Regions from separate parts of the Bradyrhizobium sp. 27S5 genome, predicted to be linked through region 3. Evidence: predicted binding sites of a transcription regulator. Region 3 holds the regulator's gene; each other region holds the start of a gene.
The links. The regulator PhoB, encoded in region 3, activates phosphate uptake and scavenging genes when phosphate is short. The targets are predictions, from matches to a motif close to TGTCATNNANCTGTCAT.
Positions count from the first base shown of each region.

Region 1 (5,297 bases), 860 kb from region 3:
CCTATCCGGCGCCAACGGACGCGAAACATGAGCTATTCCACCTGGACGGAATTCTTGCGGTGCCCCAGGTGCCAACGCACTGGTCATGCTCAGCTCTCGGAGATCCTCCCCTTTAGAAATCGGATCGATCTGATCCCGGAGGGCTTCGAGATTCTTCACGACGAACGCGGCAACGATTTCCAGTGCAAGACCTGCAGAGTGCCAGCCTTGCCATGACTCAGCCTTGTTATGACTAAGCCATGCCATGACAGGGTGCGCCGCGTTCCCGGATAAGAGACCGCCCCCTACTCCCCCAGCACTGCATTCAGCCGGTCGCGCAGCGCGACGATCTCATCCTTCATCGCCAGTAACTCGCCGACCGTGCAGTCCGAGGCCGCGAGGATCGACTGCGGAACGGCCTTGGCCTTTTCGCGCAGCGCGTGGCCCTGCGGCGTCAGCGCGATCAGGACCTGGCGCTCGTCGTCGGTGCTGCGGGTCCGCTTGATCAGTTCGGCCGCCTCGAGCCGCTTGAGCAGCGGCGTCAGCGTGCCGGAATCCAGGAACAGGCGCTCGCCGAGGTGCTTCACCGGCACGTCGTCGCGCTCCCACAGCGCCAGCATCACGAGATACTGCGGATAGGTCAGCCCAAGCCGGTCGAGCAGCGGCTTGTAGACGCGGTTGAAGGCGTGCGCGGTCGAATAGACCGCAAAGCAGATCTGGTTATCGAGCCGCAGCGCCTGATCCGCCGCCGTTGGTTTCCTGACCATGATTCCCATCGAATCCATCTCGTTTCCGGGTCATTCTGGGCTCACAGGAGCCGGGATTCAATTGCGAACAATTAAATGTGAGGCCACATATTTTATATTGTGCGCAATCTAATTGCGTGCAATATACCGTTCGTCGAACACGAACTCAAGTCCACCGAAGTCCAAACCCAAGGGAGACCACCATGTCTGTGAACGTGCTCTACAAGACCAGCGCCAAGGCAACCGGCGGCCGCGACGGCCATGCGGCGACGCTCGACGGCGCGCTCGACGTCAAGCTCACCACCCCGAAGGAGCTCGGTGGCGGCGGCGGCGCCGGCAACAATCCGGAGCAGCTGTTCGCGGCCGGCTATGCGGCCTGCTTCATCGGCGCCATGAAGTTCGTGGCCTCGCAGGGCGGCCCGAAGGTTCCTGCCGACGCCTCGGTGACCTCGACGGTCGGTATCGGCCCGCGCTCTGCAGGCGGCTTCGGCCTCGCCGTCGAGCTCGCCGTCTCGCTGCCCGGCCTTCCCCGGGCCGAGGCCGAAGCGCTGGTCGAAAAGGCCCACCAGGTGTGCCCCTATTCCAACGCGACCCGCGGCAATGTCGACGTCAAGCTGAGCGTCGTCTAATTCGCCTTCCGCCAATGGTCCGCCACATCAGCGTGGCGGACCATTGCATTTGCAGGAGATCATTGCATTTCGAATGCCAGTTCGCTTGGCGAACGCAGGCGCGGCCCACTGCATGGGCCTGCGCGGACGGGAGCATTGCTGCCTCGCCCGAAGACCGTTAGCTCTGGGGCCTCGTTTTGAGTCCCAACTGAGCGAAGGTTGCTTCCATGAATACCCCAGCGGCTACGGGCGCGATGACCGGACTGCGCGTGATCGATCTGACGCGCGTGCTCGGCGGCCCGTATTGCACCCAGATCCTCGCCGACCACGGCGCCGACGTGATCAAGGTCGAGCCGCCCGCCGGCGATGAGGTGCGCGACTGGGGCCCTCCCTTCCACGAGGAAGACGCGGCCTATTTCGTCGGCATCAACCGCAACAAGCGCTCGATCGGCCTCGACCTCGCCTCCGAGGGCGGACGCGTGGTGCTGATGAAGATGCTCGAGACCGCCGACGTGCTGATCGAGAATTTCAAGCCGGGCACGCTCGACAGATGGGGCATCGGCAACGACGTGCTGCGCGCGAGGTTTCCGCGCCTCGTGCATTGCCGGATCTCCGGCTTCGGTGCCGACGGCCCGCGCGGCGGCAATCCGGGCTATGATGCGATCATCCAGGCGATGACCGGCATGATCGCGGCCACCGGCTCGCCGGAGAGCGGCCCGATGCGCATCGGCGTGCCGCTGGTCGACATCACCACCGGTCTCTATGCGGCGATCGGCATCCTGATGGCGCTGTCGGAGCGGCAGCGCTCCGGGCTCGGCCAGTTCATCGAGACGACGCTGTACGAGACCGGGCTTGCGATCATGCATCCGCACACCGCGAACTATTTCATGCACGGCAAGCCGCCGTCGCTCACCGGCAACGAGCATCCCAACCTCGTGCCCTACGCGATCTTCCCGACCAAGACCGACAACATCTTCATCGGCGTCGGCAATGACGGCACCTTCCGCAAGCTCGCCAAGGAAATCGGCAAGCCGGAGCTCGGCACCGATCCGCGCTTTGCCCGCAACAAGGACCGCATCGCCAACCGCGATGCGCTGCGGGCGGAGCTTGCCGCGGTGTTCCGCCAGCACGAGGCCGAGCCGCTGTGCAACCGGCTGCTCGCGGCCGGCCTGCCGGCAGGCCCGGTGCAGAAGATCGACCAGGCGCTGACCAACCCGCACACCATCCATCGCGGCGACGTCATCGAGAAGGATTGGTACAAGGGCGTCGCCTCGCCGATCCGCCTCGAACGCACCAAGCCGAGCCTGCGCCGCACGCCGCCGAAGTTCAGCCAGCACGCCGCGGAAGTGCTCGGCGAGTTCGGCTACTCCAAGGACGAGATCAACGGCCTGGTTGAGAAGGGCGTGGTCTGCGGTCCCCAGCGCAAGCGCTAAACCTCACGCCTGCTCTGCGGTGCAACGTCGCGTCCGGCGTTGCACCGCACGGACGCGGCCGCAATCTCCGCCTTTTTTACCGCTTCCCTTTGCTTCGGCTTCCCCCCTACCATGACTTTCGTTTATACGGTCATTTGAACGTCATCCGGCGCTGTTAACGCGCGCAACGAAAGATGGCGTTCCAACCGGGAGGGGTTTTGATGATCTTTCGACGACTCGGCGCTGCTGCGGCAGCCGCTGCCGCGCTTGCATTCGCGTCGCCAGCATTTGCGGTGACCGAGATTCAGTGGTGGCACGCGATGACCGGCGCCAACAACGACGTCATCGTCAAGCTGGCCAACGACTTCAACGCCGCGCAATCCGACTACAAGGTCATCCCGACCTACAAGGGCGGCTACGCCGACACCATGAACGCCGGCATCGCCGCCTTCCGCGCCGGCAACGCGCCGCATATCATGCAGGTGTTCGAGGTCGGCACCGCGACGATGATGGCCGCCACCGGCGCCGTCAAACCGGTCTACAAGCTGATGGCCGATGCCGGCGAGAAGTTCGATCCGAGCGTCTACCTGCCCGCGATCACCGGCTACTACTCGACCTCGAAGGGCGAGATGCTGTCATTCCCCTTCAACTCGTCGTCGACCGTGATGTGGGTCAATCTCGACGCGCTGAAGAAGGCCAACATCGCGGAGATTCCGAAGACCTGGCCGCAACTGTTCGATGACGCCAAGAAGCTGAAGGCGGCCGGCTACGCCACCTGCGGCTTCTCCGGCTCCTGGGTCACCTGGGTCAATCTCGAGCAGCTGTCGGCCTGGCACAACGTGCCGCTCGCCAGCAAGGCCAACGGCCTCGACGGCTTCGACACCGTGCTCGAATTCAACGGCCCGTTGCAGGTCAAGCACCTCGAGACTCTGGTCGAGTTGCAGAAGGACAAGATCTACGACTATGCCGGCCGCACCAACACCGGCGAAGGCCGCTTCACCTCGGGTGAGTGCCCGATCTACCTGACCTCGTCGGCCTTCTTCGGCAACGTCAAGGCGCAGGCCAAGTTCAACTTCACCGCGGCGCCGATGCCGTACTATCCCGACGTCAAGGGCGCGCCGCAGAACTCGATCATCGGCGGCGCCTCGCTCTGGGTCATGGGCGGCAAATCGGCCGAGGAATACAAGGGCGTGGCCAAGTTCCTGACCTTCCTCTCGGACACCGACCGCCAGATCTGGATCCACAAGGCCTCGGGCTATCTGCCGATCACCAAGGCAGCCTATGCCAAGGCCAAGGAAGAGGGCTTCTACAAGGACCAGCCCTATCTCGAGACCCCGCTGCTCGAGCTCACCAACAAGGAGCCGACCGAGAATTCCCGCGGTCTGCGCCTCGGCAACATGGTGCAGCTGCGCGACATGTGGTCGGAGGAGATCGAGCAGGCGCTGGCCGGCAAGAAGACCGCCAAGCAGGCGCTGGACGCCGCCGTCGAGCGCGGCAACCAGATGCTGCGGCAGTTTGAAAAGACCGCCGTCCGCTGACATGATGCCTTCGGCATGATCCGGAAAAGTGCGAAGCGGTTTTCCGGAAAGATCATGCCCAAACGACGAGCTAAAGCGCGACGATCTCGTCGCGCTTTAGGGCCATCCCCCGGCAGGCCGCGACCTCGCGGCCTGCCCTTTTTGCCGAGACCATGCAAAAGCAAGCGATTTTCCAATCAAAGCTGTTGCCTTACGCGCTGGTTGCTCCGCAACTCGCGATCGTCCTGATCTTTTTCTACTGGCCGGCCGTGCAGGCGGTGATCCAGTCCTTCCTGCTGCAGGACGCCTTCGGCCTGTCCACCAGCTTCGTTTGGTTCGAGAACTATCTCGAACTGTTCAAGGACCCGACCTATTTCGCGGCGATCGTCAGGACCTTCGTGTTCTCGTTCGCGATCGCGGTCTCCTCGCTGTCGTTCGCACTGCTGCTCGCGGTGATGGCCGACAGGCCGCTGCGCGGCTCGACGCTCTACCGCACGCTGCTGATCTGGCCCTACGCGGTGGCTCCGCCGGTGGTCGGCGTGCTCTGGGTGTTCATGCTGCACCCCTCGCTCGGGGTGCTGTCGCGCTATTTGCGCGGCATGGGCATCGACTGGAATCCGCTGCTCAACGGCGACCAGGCGGCGGCCCTGATCATCCTCGCCGCGGCCTGGAAGCAGATCTCCTACAATTTCCTGTTCTTCCTCGCCGGCCTGCAGAGCATCCCGAAGAGCGTGATCGAAGCCGCCGCGATCGACGGCGCCCGTCCGATGCGGCGGTTCTGGACCGTGATCTTCCCGCTGCTGTCGCCGACCATCTTCTTCCTCCTGGTCATCAACATCGTCTACGCCTTCTTCGACACTTTCGGCATCATCGACACCATGACCCGCGGCGGTCCGGGCAAGGCGACCGAGACGCTGGTCTACAAGGTCTATACCGACGGTCTGCTCGGCGGCAATCTCGGCTCCTCGGCGGCGCAGTCGGTCATCCTGATGGTCATCGTCGTCGTGCTGACCGGCATCCAGTTCCGCTTCGTCG
Region 1 covers NZ_CP147714.1:8,952,056-8,957,352, forward strand. Annotated here, with positions in the region: gene WDM24_RS42005 (MarR family winged helix-turn-helix transcriptional regulator) at 285-746, opposite strand; gene WDM24_RS42010 (organic hydroperoxide resistance protein) at 929-1,354, shown strand; gene WDM24_RS42015 (CaiB/BaiF CoA-transferase family protein) at 1,561-2,766, shown strand; gene ugpB (sn-glycerol-3-phosphate ABC transporter substrate-binding protein UgpB) at 2,967-4,283, shown strand; gene ugpA (sn-glycerol-3-phosphate ABC transporter permease UgpA) at 4,436-5,297, shown strand, end outside.
Region 1: the regulator PhoB is predicted to act here: its motif matches at 2,895-2,911, upstream of ugpB (sn-glycerol-3-phosphate ABC transporter substrate-binding protein UgpB).

Region 2 (5,297 bases), 3.3 Mb from region 3:
CCGGCGGCGCTGACCGATCATATCGCCCGCGAGCTCTACGACCTCGAGGCCAACGACGTCATGGGCGGCGCGCCAATGCCCGCGCCCGACGGCGCGTCCGTTCCGGCACTCGGCACCGCAGCGGCGGCTTGAGCGTCGCGCGTTTTCCGATCTGAATGGCCGGGCATTTTGCCCGGCCAACAGGTGCAACCATAATAAAGAGGGGTAGCCATGTTCACTCGTCGCATCATTCTGGCCGGCGTCGCCGCGCTGGCGCTCACCGGTTCCGCATCCGCACAGGACTGGAAGGCAAAATATCCGGAGCTCACCTTCGCGGTGGTGCCGGCGGAGAACGCCTCGGGCGTCACCGAGCGCTGGACGCCGTTCGTTGCGTATCTGTCGAAGGAGCTCGGCGTGAAGGTCACGCTGCGCATCGCCAATGACTACGCCGCCGTCATCGAAGGCCAGCGCGCCGGCAACATCCAGATCGCCAGCTACGGCTCGGCCTCGTTCGCGCGCGCGCGCCTGACCGGCGTCAAGACCGACGCGTTCGCCAACGACATCAACGCCGACGGTTCGACCGGCTACTACTCGGTGTTCTTCGTCAAGGCTTCGAGCCCCTACAAGAGCGTCGACGATCTGAAGGGCAAGAACCTCGGCCTGGTCGATCCGAACTCGACCTCGGGCAACAACGTGCCGCGCTTCGAGCTCGACAAGATGGGCATCGCCGACGCCGACACCTATTTCGGCAAGGTCGTGTTTACCGGCAGCCACGAGAACGCGGTTCTGGCGCTGGCGCAGGGCACCGTCGACATGGCCGCCAACCAGTGGACCAGCGACGACGATTCGACGCTGGCGCAGATGCTGACCAAGGGCATGCTGAAGAACGCCGACGGCTCGGCGATGAAGAAGGACGATTTCCGCATCATCCACAAGTCGGCGCCGATCATCAACGGACCCTATGCGTACAACGCCGATCTGCCCGAGGACCTGAAGGCTGCGATCGCGAAGGCCTTCTTCGAAGCCCCGACCAAGGACAAGGCCGCGTTCGACCGTCTCTCCGACGGCCAGAAGAAGGGCTTCCATCCCGCCACCACCAAGGACTGGGATGGCACGATCGAGCTGATCAAGTTCGTCGACGCTCTGCGCAAGAAGAAGGCGAGCTGATCGTTCGCCTGACGTCACGAGGCCGGGCCTGACAGCCCGGCCTTTGTTCTCAACTCCGAACCGGACTGGCACGCGTCGATGGCGACCGCCGTATCCATTCTTCCGGCGCAGCAACTGGCAATGCTGGAAGAGGCCTACCGCAGGTCGGTCTCGCGCAAGCGGCTGAAGGCCGCGCTGGCGGCGGCAGTATTCTGCGCGGCCCTGGTGATCGCCGCGTTCGGCGCGGAAGTGAACCTGCGCACGCTGTTCACCTATTTCGGCAACTTCGTCAGCTATTTCGACCGCATCCTGACGCTCGAATCGGGCGCACGGGTGTGGACCGATTTTCCCGAATGGTTCTGGGGCTGGAAGAAATGGCTGAGGATGCTCGGAGAGACCGTGCTGATCAGCTATGTCGGCACGCTGACCGGCGCGGTGTTTGCCTTCGCTCTGAATTTCTTCGCGGCCCAGAACACCTCGCCGGCGCCGTGGCTGCGCTTCACGGTACGCCGGCTGCTTGAATTCGCCCGCACGGTGCCCGGCATCGTGTTCGCGCTGATCTTCGTGATCGCGTTCGGCCTCGGACCGATGGCCGGCGTGCTGGCGATTGCGATCCACTCGACCGGCGCGCTGGGAAAACTGTTCGCCGAGATCGTCGAGAACGCCGACATGAAGCCGGTCGAGGGCATCCGCTCCACCGGCGCGAGCTGGCTGTCCTGCATGCGCTTTGCCGTCCTGCCCCAGGTGTCGGCGGGCTATGCCAGCTACGCGCTGCTGCGCTTCGAGATCAACGTCCGCGAAGCCTCGGTGATGGGCTTTGTCGGGGCCGGCGGCATCGGCCAGGAGCTCGTGGTCGCGATCCGCAAGTTCTACTATTCCGACGTCAGCGCCATCCTGGTCACCATCATCATCACCGTCTTCATCATCGACATCTCGACCGGCTGGCTGCGCGGCCGGCTGTTCGGCAAGGAGACGCGGCGATGAGCCAGCTGCCGAAGCCGGACACCGGCGCGCTGCGCACCAAATATCCCGACGCATTCAACCGGCCCGCCGCGGCGCGGCTGGCGTTGCCGGCCATGATCGTGGCGGCGTTTGCGGTCTTTGTGTACGGCCTGGTCGATCTCGACTTCTCGCCGTCCAGGCTGATCGCGGGCCTCAGCCAGCTCGGTTGGATCACCATGCTGATGATCCCGCCGAATCCCGGCGCGTCGTTCTCGCTCTACATGCAGGCGCTCGGCGAGACGCTGTCGATCGCGCTGCTCGGCACCACGCTTGCGGCGGTGCTGGCGCTGCCGGTCAGCCTGCTGGCGGCGCGCAACATCATCCCCTCGAACCTGATCCGTTTCCCGGTGCGCCGCTTCCTGGATTCGATCCGCGGCGTCGACACGCTGATCTGGGCGCTGGTCTGGATCAATGTCGTCGGACTCGGCCCGTTTGCCGGCGTGCTCGCGATCATGGTCTCCGACTTCGGTGCGTTCGGAAAGCTGTTCTCCGAGGCGATCGAGGCGGCTGACCGCAAGCAGGTCGAGGGTATCCGCGCCTCCGGCGGCAATAGCTTGCATGAAATCCGCTTCGGCCTGTTGCCGCAGGTGCTGCCCGTGATCGCCGGCCAAGTGCTCTATTTCATCGAGTCGAACACGCGTTCGGCCACCATCATCGGCATCGTCGGCGCCGGCGGCATCGGGCTACAACTCGCCGAGCAGATCCGGGTGCTGGAATGGCAGAAGGTGTCGTTCCTGATCCTGATGATCCTGATCGCAGTCGCGGCGATCGACTTCATCTCGAGCAAGCTACGCTTTGCGATTATTGGTCAAAGGGCGGTGGCCTAGCTCGCCGCGCGCTCAATCATCCTTCTCCCCTTGTGGGAGAAGGTGGCGTAGGCGGCCTTTGGCCGCCGTCTTCTAGAAGGACGCCGATGCCTTGGCATCGGCTACGGCGCCGGATGAGGGGTATCTCTCAGCGAAATCAGAAGCCGATGTGTTCGCGGAGAGATACCCCTCACCCGGATCGCATCTGGCGATGCGATCCGACCTCTCCCACAAGGGGAGAGGTGCACCGCCAGTGTGGCGGCACATTCAACCGTTCTCGACCAGAAACTCCACGCGCTCGGCGGCGAAGCGCGAGCGTTTGGTCACCAGCGGCTGGTCCAGCATATCGACGTCGGTTGCGTCGACTACCAGCACCGGCCGTCCCAGCGGCAGATCGAGTCGCGCGGCATCAGTGGCATCGGCGATTGCCGCGGTGATCCGGGTCGAGGCGCGGTGGTAATCCCTGACGCCGTAATGCCCGAGCAGCTTCGTCATCGAGTGCACGTTGGCGAACACGCTGCCGGCATCGGGAAACCGCTCGGCCGACAGCCATGTGGTGGAGACGCAGATCGGCGTCCGGTCGGCGAGGCGCACCGCTTCGATCCGGATCAGCCGCGCACCGATCTTCAGGCCGAGCTCACGCGCGATCTCGCGGTTGGCGATATCCTCGCCGGCCTCGATCAGCTGGCCGCGCGGTTCGTGGCCGCCGGCGCCGACGATCTCCGAAAATCTTGTGCGTGAGCGCAGGGGATAGGCGAGGCGCTGGGCCTCGACATAGGTGCCGCTGCCGCGCTCGGCGCGCACCAGGCCGCGCTCGGCCAATGCGGCGAGCGCCCGCCGCACGGTGTGGCGGTTGACCCGGTAAGTCTCGGCGATCTCCATCTCGCCGGGCAGCTTTTCGCCCGCGGCAAAGCGGCCGTCAGCGATGCCGCGCTCGATGCCGTCGGCGACCTGCCGCCACAAGGCGACGCCGGAACTTTCCTGCATGCTCATGGCGCGGTGATACCAGAAATCGTCGGTTTGTCACGAAGCAGTCATGGCGCTCGGCTATCAAGTTGTCTAGTATCATAGACAACTTGATGCAAGCAAGGTTGCCCATGAGTTCGACCGGACCAAACAGCAAACAGGCCCAGCGCAAGGCCGCGATGACGGTGCTGGCGCACGCCGCCGCTGCCGAGATCGCAGGCCGGCTCGCGGCGATCGCGGTGCCCGCGCATGAGAACCTGCGCGAGCCGGAGAACGGCCTTGTGATGCTGCGCGGGCGGATCGGCGGCGACGGCGCGCCGTTCAATCTCGGCGAGGCGACGGTGTCGCGCGCGGCGGTGCGGCTTGCGACCGGCGAGGTCGGCTTCGGCTACACGCTCGGCCGCGATGCGCAGAAGGCGCAGATGATCGCGCTGTGTGACGCCATGGTGCAGTCGACGGAGTTGTCCGGCGAGGTGGAGGCGAAGGTGATCGCGCCGCTGCGTGCGGTCATGAACGCCGAACGCGCCCGCAAGGCCGCCGAGACCGCGGCGACGCGGGTCGATTTCTACACGATGGTGCGCGGTGAGGGGTGATGCAATGACGACGATTGCCGAAATGCCCGCAGGCTTTGCCGACAAGGTGCTGTCGGCGCAATCAACCTTCCGTTCCGTGATGGAGGCGATGGCGCGTCCGGGCAGCGTGCAGCGCGTTGCGGCGAGCGCAGGCACGCCCGCCGGCATGATGCGCGGCGCGGCTGCGATCGCGCTGACGCTGTTCGATCACGACACGCCGATCTGGCTCGACGCGGCGATGTCGGCGGCGCCGGATGTCGCCCGCTGGCTGAAGTTTCACGCCAGCGCGCCGGTTGTCACGGACTCCTCGATCGCGAGCTTCGCGCTGATCGGCGATGCCGCGAATCTGCCGGCGCTCGAGCGTTTCGCGTTCGGCAGCAGCGAATATCCGGATCGTTCGACCACGCTGATCCTGCAGGTCGACAGCCTGACGCAGGGCCCGGCCTTCGAGCTGAAGGGGCCCGGCATCGACGGCAGCGCGCTGTTGCAGGCGATGATCAGGCCGAGCGACCTGTTTGAGCGGCTGTCGATCAACGAGGTCCTGTTCCCGCGCGGCATCGATGTCGCGCTGGTCCATGAAGATGCCATTGTCGCGATCCCGCGCACCACGCGGCTGATCGCAAGCGGAGTGTGAGCGATGTATGTAGCGGTCAAGGGAGGCGAGCGCGCCATCGAGAACGCCCATCGCCTGCTCGCGCATGAGCGGCGCGGCGATCGCGACGTGCCCGAGGTGACGCTGGCGCAGATATCCGAACAGCTCGCGCTCGGCGTCGATCGGGTGATGACCGAGGGTTCGCTTTACGACCGCGAGCTCGCGGCGCTGGCG
Region 2 covers NZ_CP147714.1:2,279,373-2,284,669, forward strand. Annotated here, with positions in the region: gene phnC (phosphonate ABC transporter ATP-binding protein) at 1-132, shown strand, start outside; gene phnD (phosphonate ABC transporter substrate-binding protein) at 211-1,146, shown strand; gene phnE (phosphonate ABC transporter, permease protein PhnE) at 1,225-2,109, shown strand; gene phnE (phosphonate ABC transporter, permease protein PhnE) at 2,106-2,954, shown strand; gene phnF (phosphonate metabolism transcriptional regulator PhnF) at 3,201-3,926, opposite strand; gene phnG (phosphonate C-P lyase system protein PhnG) at 4,031-4,492, shown strand; gene phnH (phosphonate C-P lyase system protein PhnH) at 4,497-5,105, shown strand; gene WDM24_RS10855 (carbon-phosphorus lyase complex subunit PhnI) at 5,109-5,297, shown strand, end outside.
Region 2: the regulator PhoB is predicted to act here: its motif matches at 3,955-3,971, upstream of phnF (phosphonate metabolism transcriptional regulator PhnF).

Region 3 (5,297 bases):
TCCGTCTCCACGACTGCCGCGAGCCACGTTCCCCAGGTGCCGCTGCCGGAAGCGCCGCCGAAAGTCACGGTGCGCAACCTCAACTTCTATTACGGCGAGCACCACGCGCTGAAGAACATCAACCTGACGCTCGGCACCAACCGCGTCACGGCGTTCATCGGCCCGTCCGGCTGCGGCAAGTCGACCCTGCTGCGCATCTTCAACCGGATGTATGACCTCTATCCAGGCCAGCGCGCGGTCGGCCAGCTGATGCTGGACCAGACCAACATTCTCGATCCCAAGCTCGACCTCAATCTGCTGCGTGCGCGGGTCGGCATGGTGTTCCAGAAGCCGACGCCGTTCCCGATGACGATCTACGAGAACATCGCCTTCGGCATCCGCCTCTACGAGAAGATCTCGAAGTCCGAGATGGACGACCGGGTCGAGAAGGCGCTGCGCGGCGGCGCGCTGTGGAACGAGGTCAAGGACAAGCTGAACGCCTCCGGCCTGTCGCTCTCCGGCGGCCAGCAGCAGCGGCTGTGCATCGCGCGCACCGTGGCGGTGCGTCCCGAGGTGATCCTGTTCGACGAGCCGTGCTCGGCGCTCGACCCGATCTCGACCGCCAAGGTCGAGGAGCTGATCCAGGAGCTCTCCGAGGACTACACGATCGCGATCGTCACCCACAACATGCAGCAGGCGGCGCGCGTCTCCGACAAGACCGCCTTCATGTATCTCGGCGAGCTGATCGAGTTCGACGACACCAACAAGATTTTCACCTCGCCGAGCGATCGACGCACGCAGGACTACATCACCGGCCGGTTCGGCTGAGGAGACAAGCGATGGCTTCTGAACATACCGCCAAGGCATTCGACAGCGACCTGCAGGAGTTGACCCGCCTGGTCGCCGAGATGGGCGGCCTCGTCGAGCGCATGATCACCGAGTCGGTCGACGCGCTGATCCGCCGCGACGTCGCGCTGGGCAAGCGCGTGGTCGCCGCCGACATCGAGATCGACAATCTGCAGCGCGTCATCGAAGAGCGCGCGGTGCTGACGATCGCCCGCCGCCAGCCGATGGCGATCGACCTGCGCGAGATCGTCAGCGCGATGCGCGTCGCGACCGACCTCGAGCGGATCGGCGACCTCGCCAAGAACATGGGCAAGCGCGTCGCCGCGCTGGAGAGCGATTTCCAGCCGCTGAAGTTGATCCGCGGCCTCGAGCACATGACCGACCTCGTACTGTCTCAGGTCAAGTCGGTGCTCGACGCCTATGCGGCGCACGATCTGCCGGCGGCGATGAACGTCTGGAAGGGCGACGAGGAGGTCGATGCGATCTGCACCTCGCTGTTCCGCGAGCTGCTCACCTACATGATGGAGGATCCGCGCAACATCTCGTTCTGCATCCATCTGATGTTCTGCGCCAAGAACATCGAGCGGATCGGCGACCACGCCACCAACATCGCCGAGACCGTGTTCTACATGATCGAGGGCCAGCAGATCACCGACAAGCGTCCGAAGGGCGATATGACCAATTTCGCCACCACGGTGCCGGGCAACTAGGGCATGATCCGCATCGGCGGAACCGGATTGTCGTCGCGACAAACCGTTTCCACGGGGAATATGCTCAGGGGTTGAGTGTTTCGGTTTGCGTTTGGGCAACGGATCACCACAGAGAAAGAACTTAGACCGATGAGCGCACGCATTCTGGTAGTCGAAGACGAGGAAGCGCTGACGACGCTGTTGCGCTACAACCTCGATGCGGAAGGCTACGACGTCGAAACGGTGGGACGCGGCGACGACGCCGACACCAGGTTGAAGGAGCGCATCCCCGACCTCGTGGTACTCGATTGGATGCTGCCGGGCCTGTCCGGCATCGAGCTGTGCCGCCGTCTGCGGGCGCGGCCCGAGACCAAGCAGCTTCCGATCATCATGCTGACCGCGCGCGGCGAGGAGAGTGAGCGCGTGCGCGGGCTTGCCACCGGCGCCGACGATTACATCGTCAAGCCGTTCTCGGTGCCCGAGCTGCTCGCGCGGGTGAAGGGCCTGCTGCGCCGTGCGAGCCCGGAGCGGCTTGCCACCGTGCTGACCTATGGCGATATCGAACTCGACCGCGAGAAGCGCCGCGTGGCGCGCTCCGGCCGCCCGATCGATCTCGGGCCGACCGAATATCGTCTGCTCGAATTCTTCCTCGAGCATCCCGGCCGGGTGTTCAGCCGCGAGCAGCTGCTCGACAGCGTCTGGGGCCGCGACATCTATATCGACGAGCGCACCGTCGACGTGCATATCGGCCGCCTGCGCAAGTTGCTCAATCCGGGCCGCGAGCAGGATCCGATCCGCACCGTGCGCGGCGCCGGCTACGCGCTCGACGACCGCTTCGCGAAGGCCGAGCCGCAGCCGTAAGGCCGCGCGGCATTCACAAGCCGCAACACGGCGTCGTCCCGGCGAAAGCCGGGACCCATACGCCGCGGCCGGCGCAATGGGCAAGTGGCCAGACAGCTTTCTAACAACACCCATTCGTGGTTATGGGTCCCGGCCTGCGCCGGGACGACGCCGGTGATGCATCCGGGCGACGAGCCACAAAAAAATCCCCGCTTTCACGGGGATTTCTTTTTCAGTCCTACGCCAGTGTCCCGAGTGCTCACTTGATCTGCGGTTTCGCCGACGGCCGGCGGCGATCGCCGGCGGGCTGGTAGGCGACGCGCGAATGGTGCGCGCAATAGGGCAGGCCGCCGAGCGCCTTGCCGCCGCAGAAGAAGAATTCCGGGCTCGAGGGATCGCCGACCGGCCAGTGGCAGGTGGCTTCATTCAGCTCGAGCAGCGACAGCCGCTGGCTCATCGGCACAACGTTGTCGTAGGAGATCGGATCGGGCTCCATCTCGACCTCGAAGGCGTGCGCCAGCGCGGTGTTACCGCGCGAGACCGGACGCGCCACCCGCATCATGTGCTGGGCGGGGCGGGCCTTGCGCTGCCGCGGTGCCGCCGTGGAGGGGGCCTTGGCGCGGCCGGAGAGGCCGAGCCGATGCACTTTGCCGATCACGGCGTTTCGCGTCACATTGCCAAGTTCCGCGGCGATCTGGCTGGCCGAGAGGCCAGACTCCCAGAGCTTCTTCAGCTGCTCGACGCGATCGTCGGACCAGGTCAATACAGTCATCGCATTCTTCCTTTCGCATCGCGCCGGCCAGTCATTGGAGCGGCGCTGCGAGCCAAATCCGGGTCAAAATCCCAGCGGCCAGAATCCCTTAGCCCTCGCCGGGCGCGGTCTTGCGCCCGAACGTTTACGTGAGACACGAAGGCTACTTAGAGGGTCCAGTACTGCCGCACGAGATGTCGTACCCGACAGGCCAAACGCTACAATATGGCGTGACTCTGGCGCAAGAGTCCGCGGCCGTGCGTCCACATGTTCCCACAAAGTTAAGCACTGCAATGAGGCTTTTCCACCGCACCGGAATGCTCCGGATTGCGCTCGTTCCGCATCGCAGGAAGGCCGGCAAAGGCCGGCTTCTGGCGATTGACACCTACTGGCCGCAGCATAGAATGCCTGTACGTGCCGCCCGCAAAGGCGGCCGTTTTGTTTTCCGAAGCTGGCCGTTGCTGCACTGGCGTCAAGCCGCCCGGCAATTGTCGGCTTCAAACCGGCAGTGAACGCCATGACCAACAGCGCCTCGTCGCATCTGCTCCCCGTCTTCGCCCGGGTCGATCTCGGCTTCGAGCGCGGTGAGGGCGCCTGGCTGATCGCAACCAACGGCGACCGCTATCTCGATTTCACCTCGGGCGTTGCGGTGAACGCGCTCGGGCATGCGCATCCGCATCTGGTCAAGGCGCTGCAGGAACAGGCGACCAAGCTCTGGCACATGTCGAACCTGTTCAAGAGCCCGGACGGCGAGGCGCTGGCCGCCCGGCTGTGCGAGCAGAGCTTTGCCGACTTCGTGTTCTTCTGCAATTCCGGCGCAGAGGCGATGGAAGGCGTGATCAAGCTGGTCCGCCACTATCACTTCTCCAAGGGCCATCCCGAGCGCTACCGCATCATCACCTTCGAAGGTGCCTTCCATGGCCGCACGCTGGGTACGCTGGCCGCGACCGGCTCGCCAAAATATCTCGAGGGTTTTGGCCCGCCGATGGACGGCTTCGACCAGGTGCCGCACGGCGACATCGAGGCGGTGAAGAAGGCGATCGGCCCGCATACCGCCGGCATCCTGATCGAGCCGGTGCAGGGCGAGGGCGGCGTGCGCTCGGCGCCGCAGGCGTTCTTCAAGGCGCTGCGCGCGCTGTGCGACGAGCATGGCCTGCTGCTCGCATTCGACGAGGTGCAGACCGGTATGGGCCGCACCGGCGATCTTTTCGCCTACAAGCGCACCGGCGTGACCCCTGACGTGATGTCGCTGGCGAAGGCGCTCGGCGGCGGCTTCCCGATCGGCGCGGTGCTGGCGAGCGCCAAGGCCGCTGAGGGCATGGCGCCGGGTTCGCACGGCTCGACTTTCGGCGGCAATCCGCTGGCGGTCGCCGCGGCCAATGCCGTGCTCGACGTGATGCTGAAACCCGGCTTCTTCGATCACGTGCAGAAGATGTCGCTGCTGCTCAAGCAGAAGCTCGCTTCCGTCGTCGACCGCTATCCGTCCGTGCTGGCGGAAGTGCGCGGCGAGGGCCTTTTGATCGGCGTCAAGGCCGTGGTGCCCTCGGGCGACCTCGTCGCTGCGCTGCGCAACGAGAAGCTGCTCACCGTCGGTGCCGGCGACAATGTGGTGCGCTTCCTGGCGCCCCTGATCGTCACCGAGGCCGAGATCGACCAGTCGATCGGCTCGCTCGAGCGCGCCTGCTCTGCGCTAGCGGCGGCCCAGCCGAAGAAGGCGGCGGGATGATGAGCAAGCCGGTCCGTCACTTCCTCGATATCAACGAGCTGCCGCTCGGCGAACTGCGCAACATGCTGTCCGCCGGCGCCGCCATGAAGGCGAAGCTGAAGGCCCATGAGAAGGGCAGGAAGCCGCTCGAGGGCAAGACGCTGGCGATGATCTTCGAGCGTCCGTCGACCCGCACAAGGGTGTCGTTCGACGTCGGCATGCGCCAGCTCGGCGGTGAATCCATCATGCTGACCGGCACCGAGATGCAGCTCGGCCGCGGCGAGACCATCGCCGACACCGCGCGCGTGCTGTCGCGCTATGTCGATGCGATCATGATCCGCATCCTCAACCATGACGCGCTGCTCGAGCTCGCGGCCCACGCCACCGTTCCCGTCATCAACGGCCTGACCCGCCGTTCGCATCCCTGCCAGGTGATGGCCGACCTCATGACCTATGAGGAAAACCGCGGCTCGATCGAGGGCAAGAC
Region 3 covers NZ_CP147714.1:8,090,625-8,095,921, reverse strand. Annotated here, with positions in the region: gene pstB (phosphate ABC transporter ATP-binding protein PstB) at 1-807, shown strand, start outside; gene phoU (phosphate signaling complex protein PhoU) at 819-1,535, shown strand; gene phoB (phosphate regulon transcriptional regulator PhoB) at 1,665-2,375, shown strand; gene WDM24_RS38115 (GcrA family cell cycle regulator) at 2,614-3,126, opposite strand; gene WDM24_RS38110 (aspartate aminotransferase family protein) at 3,623-4,831, shown strand; gene argF (ornithine carbamoyltransferase) at 4,831-5,297, shown strand, end outside.

Region 4 (5,297 bases), 2.8 Mb from region 3:
TTGGCGCGGCAGCGGTCGTGTCCGCCGGAATCCTGTCCTTCGCGGGCGCCCTCGCGATCTGGGCGACCTGCATGGGTCCTGAAGCCAACGTGCCTGCCGCTGTGGTCGGCATGATGTTCACCGGTATCGGTGTCGGGCTGACCTTTCCGACCCTGATGGGCGTCGGCGCCGGTTCTCTGCCGCCGTCGTCATTCGCCACCGGCTCCGCCGTCATCAACATGATCCGGCAGGCGGCGCTAGCGATCGGCGTCGCGATCTTCGTCGCGATCCTCGCAACGCCGGTCTCGATGGCCGAGCGGATCGCGGCGTTTCAGCGCGGATGGTGGATCATGATCGCCATCACCATGGCCGCTTTCGTGCCGAATTACCTGTTCATCCGGCGCAAAACGGATCGCTAACGGCGGAAAGCCCCGGCCGCGCCATACCGCAGCCGCGACGGCGCCATTGTGGCGCCGCACCGAAACCTCAATCGAACCAGTCCCTTCCGCGCTGCGTCTCACCACGAGAAACGGCGCGCCTGCGAGCCCGGCGTGCCGTTCGGCTCGTGCGATGCGACGTTTTCCCGGAGGGATGTCATGCGAAAGATTGCGAATTGTCTTGTGACCACCAGCCTGGTGCTGGCGGGAGCGCTGGTTGCCGAGCCGCTGCATGCGGCCAATCTCGATGCGGCCTCGCAGGTCGACGCCGTCACCGTCTATCCCGATGGCGCGAGCGTCACCCGCGTCATCACGCTGGACCTGCCCGCAGGTGACAACACGCTCATTGCCAACGACTTCCCGATGGGGCTCGATCCGTCCTCGCTGCGGGTCGAGGGCGAAGCGGGCGGCAGGCTGACGATCGGGGCGATCGACGCCCGGCCGCCGCGCCCGCTGCCGCCGGCCAACCTGCCCGAGATCGACAAGCGGATCGAGGGGCTCAGGGATCAGCGCGAGGATCTGCAGGGCATCATCGGCGCCGCGGAAGCGCGGCGCAAATTCGCCGAGCACTTCGCCGAGGCCGCACCGGTCGGCATCGGCGAGAAGGGCGAGGCGCGTCCGGTGAGCGAGTGGCGCACCGCATTCTCGGCGGTCGGGGATGAAGTCGCAACCGCCGACACCGCGATCCGCGACGCCACCCGCAAGCAGCGCGACATCGACCGCGAGATCGCCCGGCTTGAGGCCGATCGCGCCGCCAAGCCGCCGAGCAAGCTCGAGGTGCGGATCGAGCTTGCCTCCACCGCCGCGACCCGCGCGACGCTGCGGGTGACCTATGCGGTGCGCAACGCGCGCTGGACGCCGCTCTACGACGCCCGTCTCGACACCGGCGCCAAGGACCGCAAGCCGGCGATCGAACTGGTGCGCCGCGCCGAGATCACCCAGTCGACTGGCGAGGATTGGTCGAACGTGGCGCTCGTCGTCTCCACCGTGCGCGTCGCTCGCGGCGGCAACGCGCCCGACCTCAATTCGCTGATCGTGCAATATCCGCAGCCGCCGCGGCCGCTGGCATCGCGAAGCAGGGAGGACGGCGTGCAACAGCGCGCGGCGACCCTGGCACCCGCTCCGGCCGCGGACGCGCTCAAGGAATTCCGCTTTGGTGGGGGGACAACCTTTGGGGAACTGGAGGCGACCCCAGAGATCGGCGCGTTCCAGGCCACCTTCAAGATTCCCGGCCGCGTCAGTGTCGTCGCCAATGAGGGCGCCAAGAGCCTACGCATCTCCACGGCGACGATCACCCCCGATCTCGCGGTGCGCGCCGTCCCGGTGATCGATCCGACCGCGTTCCTGGAAGCGAGCTTCGTGCAGGCCGACGATGCGCCGCTACTGCCCGGACAGGTCGCGATCTATCGCGACGGCATCTTTGTCGGCCGCAGCCGGATGGCCACGGCCGCCAAGGACGAGACCGTGCGGCTCGGCTTCGGTGCCGACGACAAGGTCAAGATCGAGCGCACGGTGGTGAAGCGCAATGAAGGCTCCGCGGGCCTGATCGTGACGACCTCGAAGACCGACGAGCGCGCGTTCAAGACCACGGTGCGCAACGGCCACGACTTCCCGATCAAGGTCGCGATCCAGGATCAGCTCCCGGTCAGCGAGAACGACGATATCGTGGTCGAAATGCTGCCGTCGTCGACGCCTGCGACCACCACCAATCTGCGTGACAGGCGCGGCGTGTTGGAATGGGCGTTCGAGGCCAAGCCGGGTGATGTCAAAGACATCAACTTCGCCTGGCGGATGCGTTGGCCCAAGGACAAGGGCGTCGTGATGGTGCCGGCGGGCTAGAGGTGTCATGCCCCGCCTTGAGCGGGGCATCCAGTACGCCGCGGCTTATCCGTTGAATTCGACTGCCTCTGGAATACTGGGTCGCCCGGTCGAGCCGGGCGACGACACGGTTGTTTGCGGCGAGAGCAATCCCCTCACTTCGCCTTCAGGAAATCGCCGACTTCGAGCAGCACGAACTCGTCGTCGTCGGCCTTGTTCGGGTCGCGGCTCGAGGAGAACGGCAGATTGTTGTCGTTGCCGACGATGATGTGGGTCTCGTCGACCCGGTCGACATTCTCGATGGTGAAGAACGGGAAGGTGTAGGCGCCATCGTTGAGCGGCTTCTTCGCCTTCTTGTTCGGATCGCGGATCTTCATCAGATCGATATAGGCGATCTTGCGCACCGGCTTGCCAACATTGGCGTCGGAGAGCTCGATCTTGTAGACGCGCTTGAACTTGGCAAGATCCGGGAAGCAGTTCTCGCCGCGCTGGCCTTGCGGGCAGGCCTTGTCGGCGGTGCCTTCGCCATTGTCGCGCTCGATCACGAGACCCTGGGTCGGGTCGATCATGTTGAAGTCGCCGATCGCATTGCCGTTCTGCTCGAACACATATTGCCAGTAACGTCCGGTGAACTTCTCCGCGGCGACGTCGAATTCCAGGATGCGCGAGGCTTCCTTGCCGTCGACCTTCTCCCAGTCCTTCTTGTCGGCATCCCATAGCGGTCCCTCGAGCAGGCCGTAGAGGAACTTGCCGTCCTTGGACGAGGCAAAGCCCTCATAGCCCTTGGAGCGGCGCAGATTGACGTTGGTGTAGCTCGCACCGGGCGCGCCCGGCGACTGCACCGCCCAATGGTCAGGCGAACGCACCGGCTTGCCGTCGGCGACGGTCTCGAACACGGCAAGGATCTTGCCGGTCTTGTCGGCCTTCAGGATATAGGGTCCGAATTCGTCGCCGATCCAGAACGTGTCGTTGACGATCTGGAAGCCTTCGGTATCGAAGTCTGCGCCGGTCAGATAACGCTTGGCGGTGTCCTCATGCACGATGCGGAACGGCACCTTCTTGTCGGGATCGTGCAGGAACACGGTCTCCTGGCGCTCCATCTTGCCGCTGGCCCAGTCGATCTTGTGCCGGTTCAGGTACAGCATCGAGTCCGCCGAGTTGTAGCGCGAGCCCATGCCGTTGTCGGTGATCACCCAGAACGAGCCGTCCGCCATCACCTTGATGCCGGAATGGCCCTGCAGCGGCTGGCCCTTGAACGGCAGCGACACGCCGGTCGGCCGCTCATAGGACTTGCCCATCACGGTGCCTATCGCGTCGACCCGCTTGCCGGTGGTGTACTTGCCCGAGGTCTTCAGATCATCAGGGGCATCGGCGGGCGCGTCGATGAAGCTCTCCGCCGGCATCACGGCGTGTCCCGCCAGCGTCGCCGGGAATTCGCCCTCGCTCTGCGCGAACGCGGATGTGGCGAGCAGGACGGTGGCGACAGAGCAAAGCAATGACAGGCGCATGGTTGGTCTCCCAAGGAAAGATACGAAGGAACAAACGATGCGGTGTTCTCGGAGGCGCCTGTTACAGGCGCCTGACAGTTTTGTGAATCGCCGGCGTTGCCCCGGGATAAGCCTTGCGGCGTTACGTCGCCTTGCCCGCCGGCCGCATCGTCTGCGGCAGCAGGAACGGCACGCCGTTTGCGGTGTAGTCGATCGCAACGTCGATCTCGAAGATCTTGCGCAGCGTCTCGGTCTGCATCGCGGCGGCGCGGTCGCCGTCGACGGCAAGCCGGCCGCGGTGCAGCAGCAGGATGCGGTCGGCGAACCGCATCGCGAGGTTGAGGTCGTGCAGGATCGCGATCACGGCGGTGCCGCGCCCGGCGCGCAGCCGCGCGGTCTCGACGAGGTCGATCTGATGCCGCAGATCGAGGCTCGAGGTCGGCTCGTCGAGCAGCAACAATCCGGGCCCATGCAGCGCCTCGCCGCAGGTGAGCTGCACCAGCACGCGGGCAAAATGCGCGCGCTGCTGCTCGCCGCCGGACAGCGTCGGCAATTGCCTGGAACGGAAATGCGCCAACCCGACCTCGTCCAGCGCTGCTTCGACGAGGTTGCGCGCCGCCGCGCGCGGGCTTTCGCCGGCGCCCATGCTGACGATTTCCTCGACCGTGAACGGGAAGGTGACGTTGACATGTTGCGACAGCATCGCGCGGTGTTGCGCCAGCTCGCGCGGCCCGTAGCCGTGCAGGTCACGCTGCTTGAGCCTGATCGAACCGCGGAACGGACGGAGGTCGCCGGAGAGCATCCGCAAGAGCGTTGATTTGCCGGCGCCGTTGGGACCGACGATCGCGACCATTTCGCCGGCGCCGATCTGCAGGGAGACTGCATCGACCAAGGTCGTGCCACCGACCGTCATCGACACCGATTGTGCTTCGAGCAGCGCGCTCATAGCGACACCAGCCCACGCTGGCGCAGCAGCATGGCGAGGAAGAACGGCGCGCCGATCGCCGCGGTCAGGATGCCGATCGGCATTTCCACAGGTGCCACGATGGTGCGCGCCACCGTATCGGCACCGACCAGGAGGATGGCACCGAGCAATGCGGAGGCCGGCAGCAGCAGCCGGTGCGCGGGCCCGATCACCAGCCGCAGCAGATGTGGCACCACAATGCCGACAAAGCCGACCACGCCGCAGACCGAGACCGCAACGCCGGTCATCGCCGACACCAGCACGATCGAGATCCGCTTGAGACGTTCGACATCGACGCCGCTGTGGAATGCCTCGGCCTCGCCGAGCACCAGCCCGTCGAGCCCGCGCGCGATCGCGAGGCAGGCGATCAGCGCAATAGCCAGCACCGGCGCCAGCGCCGTGAGCTTGGTCCAGGTCGCACCGCTCAGCGAGCCGAGCAGCCAGAAGGTGATGTCGCGGAGCTGGCGGTCGTCGGCGACGAACACCAACAGGCCGATGCCGGCATTGGCGATCGCGGCAATCGCGAGCCCGGCCAGCAGGAAGATCGCAATCGACGTCCGGCCGCCGCGGCTGGCGATGCCATAGAGCACGATGGTCGTGAGCAGCGAGCCG
Region 4 covers NZ_CP147714.1:1,735,994-1,741,290, forward strand. Annotated here, with positions in the region: gene WDM24_RS08265 (MFS transporter) at 1-398, shown strand, start outside; gene WDM24_RS08270 (mucoidy inhibitor MuiA family protein) at 576-2,255, shown strand; gene WDM24_RS08275 (esterase-like activity of phytase family protein) at 2,390-3,742, opposite strand; gene WDM24_RS08280 (heme ABC transporter ATP-binding protein) at 3,864-4,667, opposite strand; gene WDM24_RS08285 (iron ABC transporter permease) at 4,664-5,297, opposite strand, start outside.
Region 4: the regulator PhoB is predicted to act here: its motif matches at 3,803-3,819, upstream of WDM24_RS08275 (esterase-like activity of phytase family protein).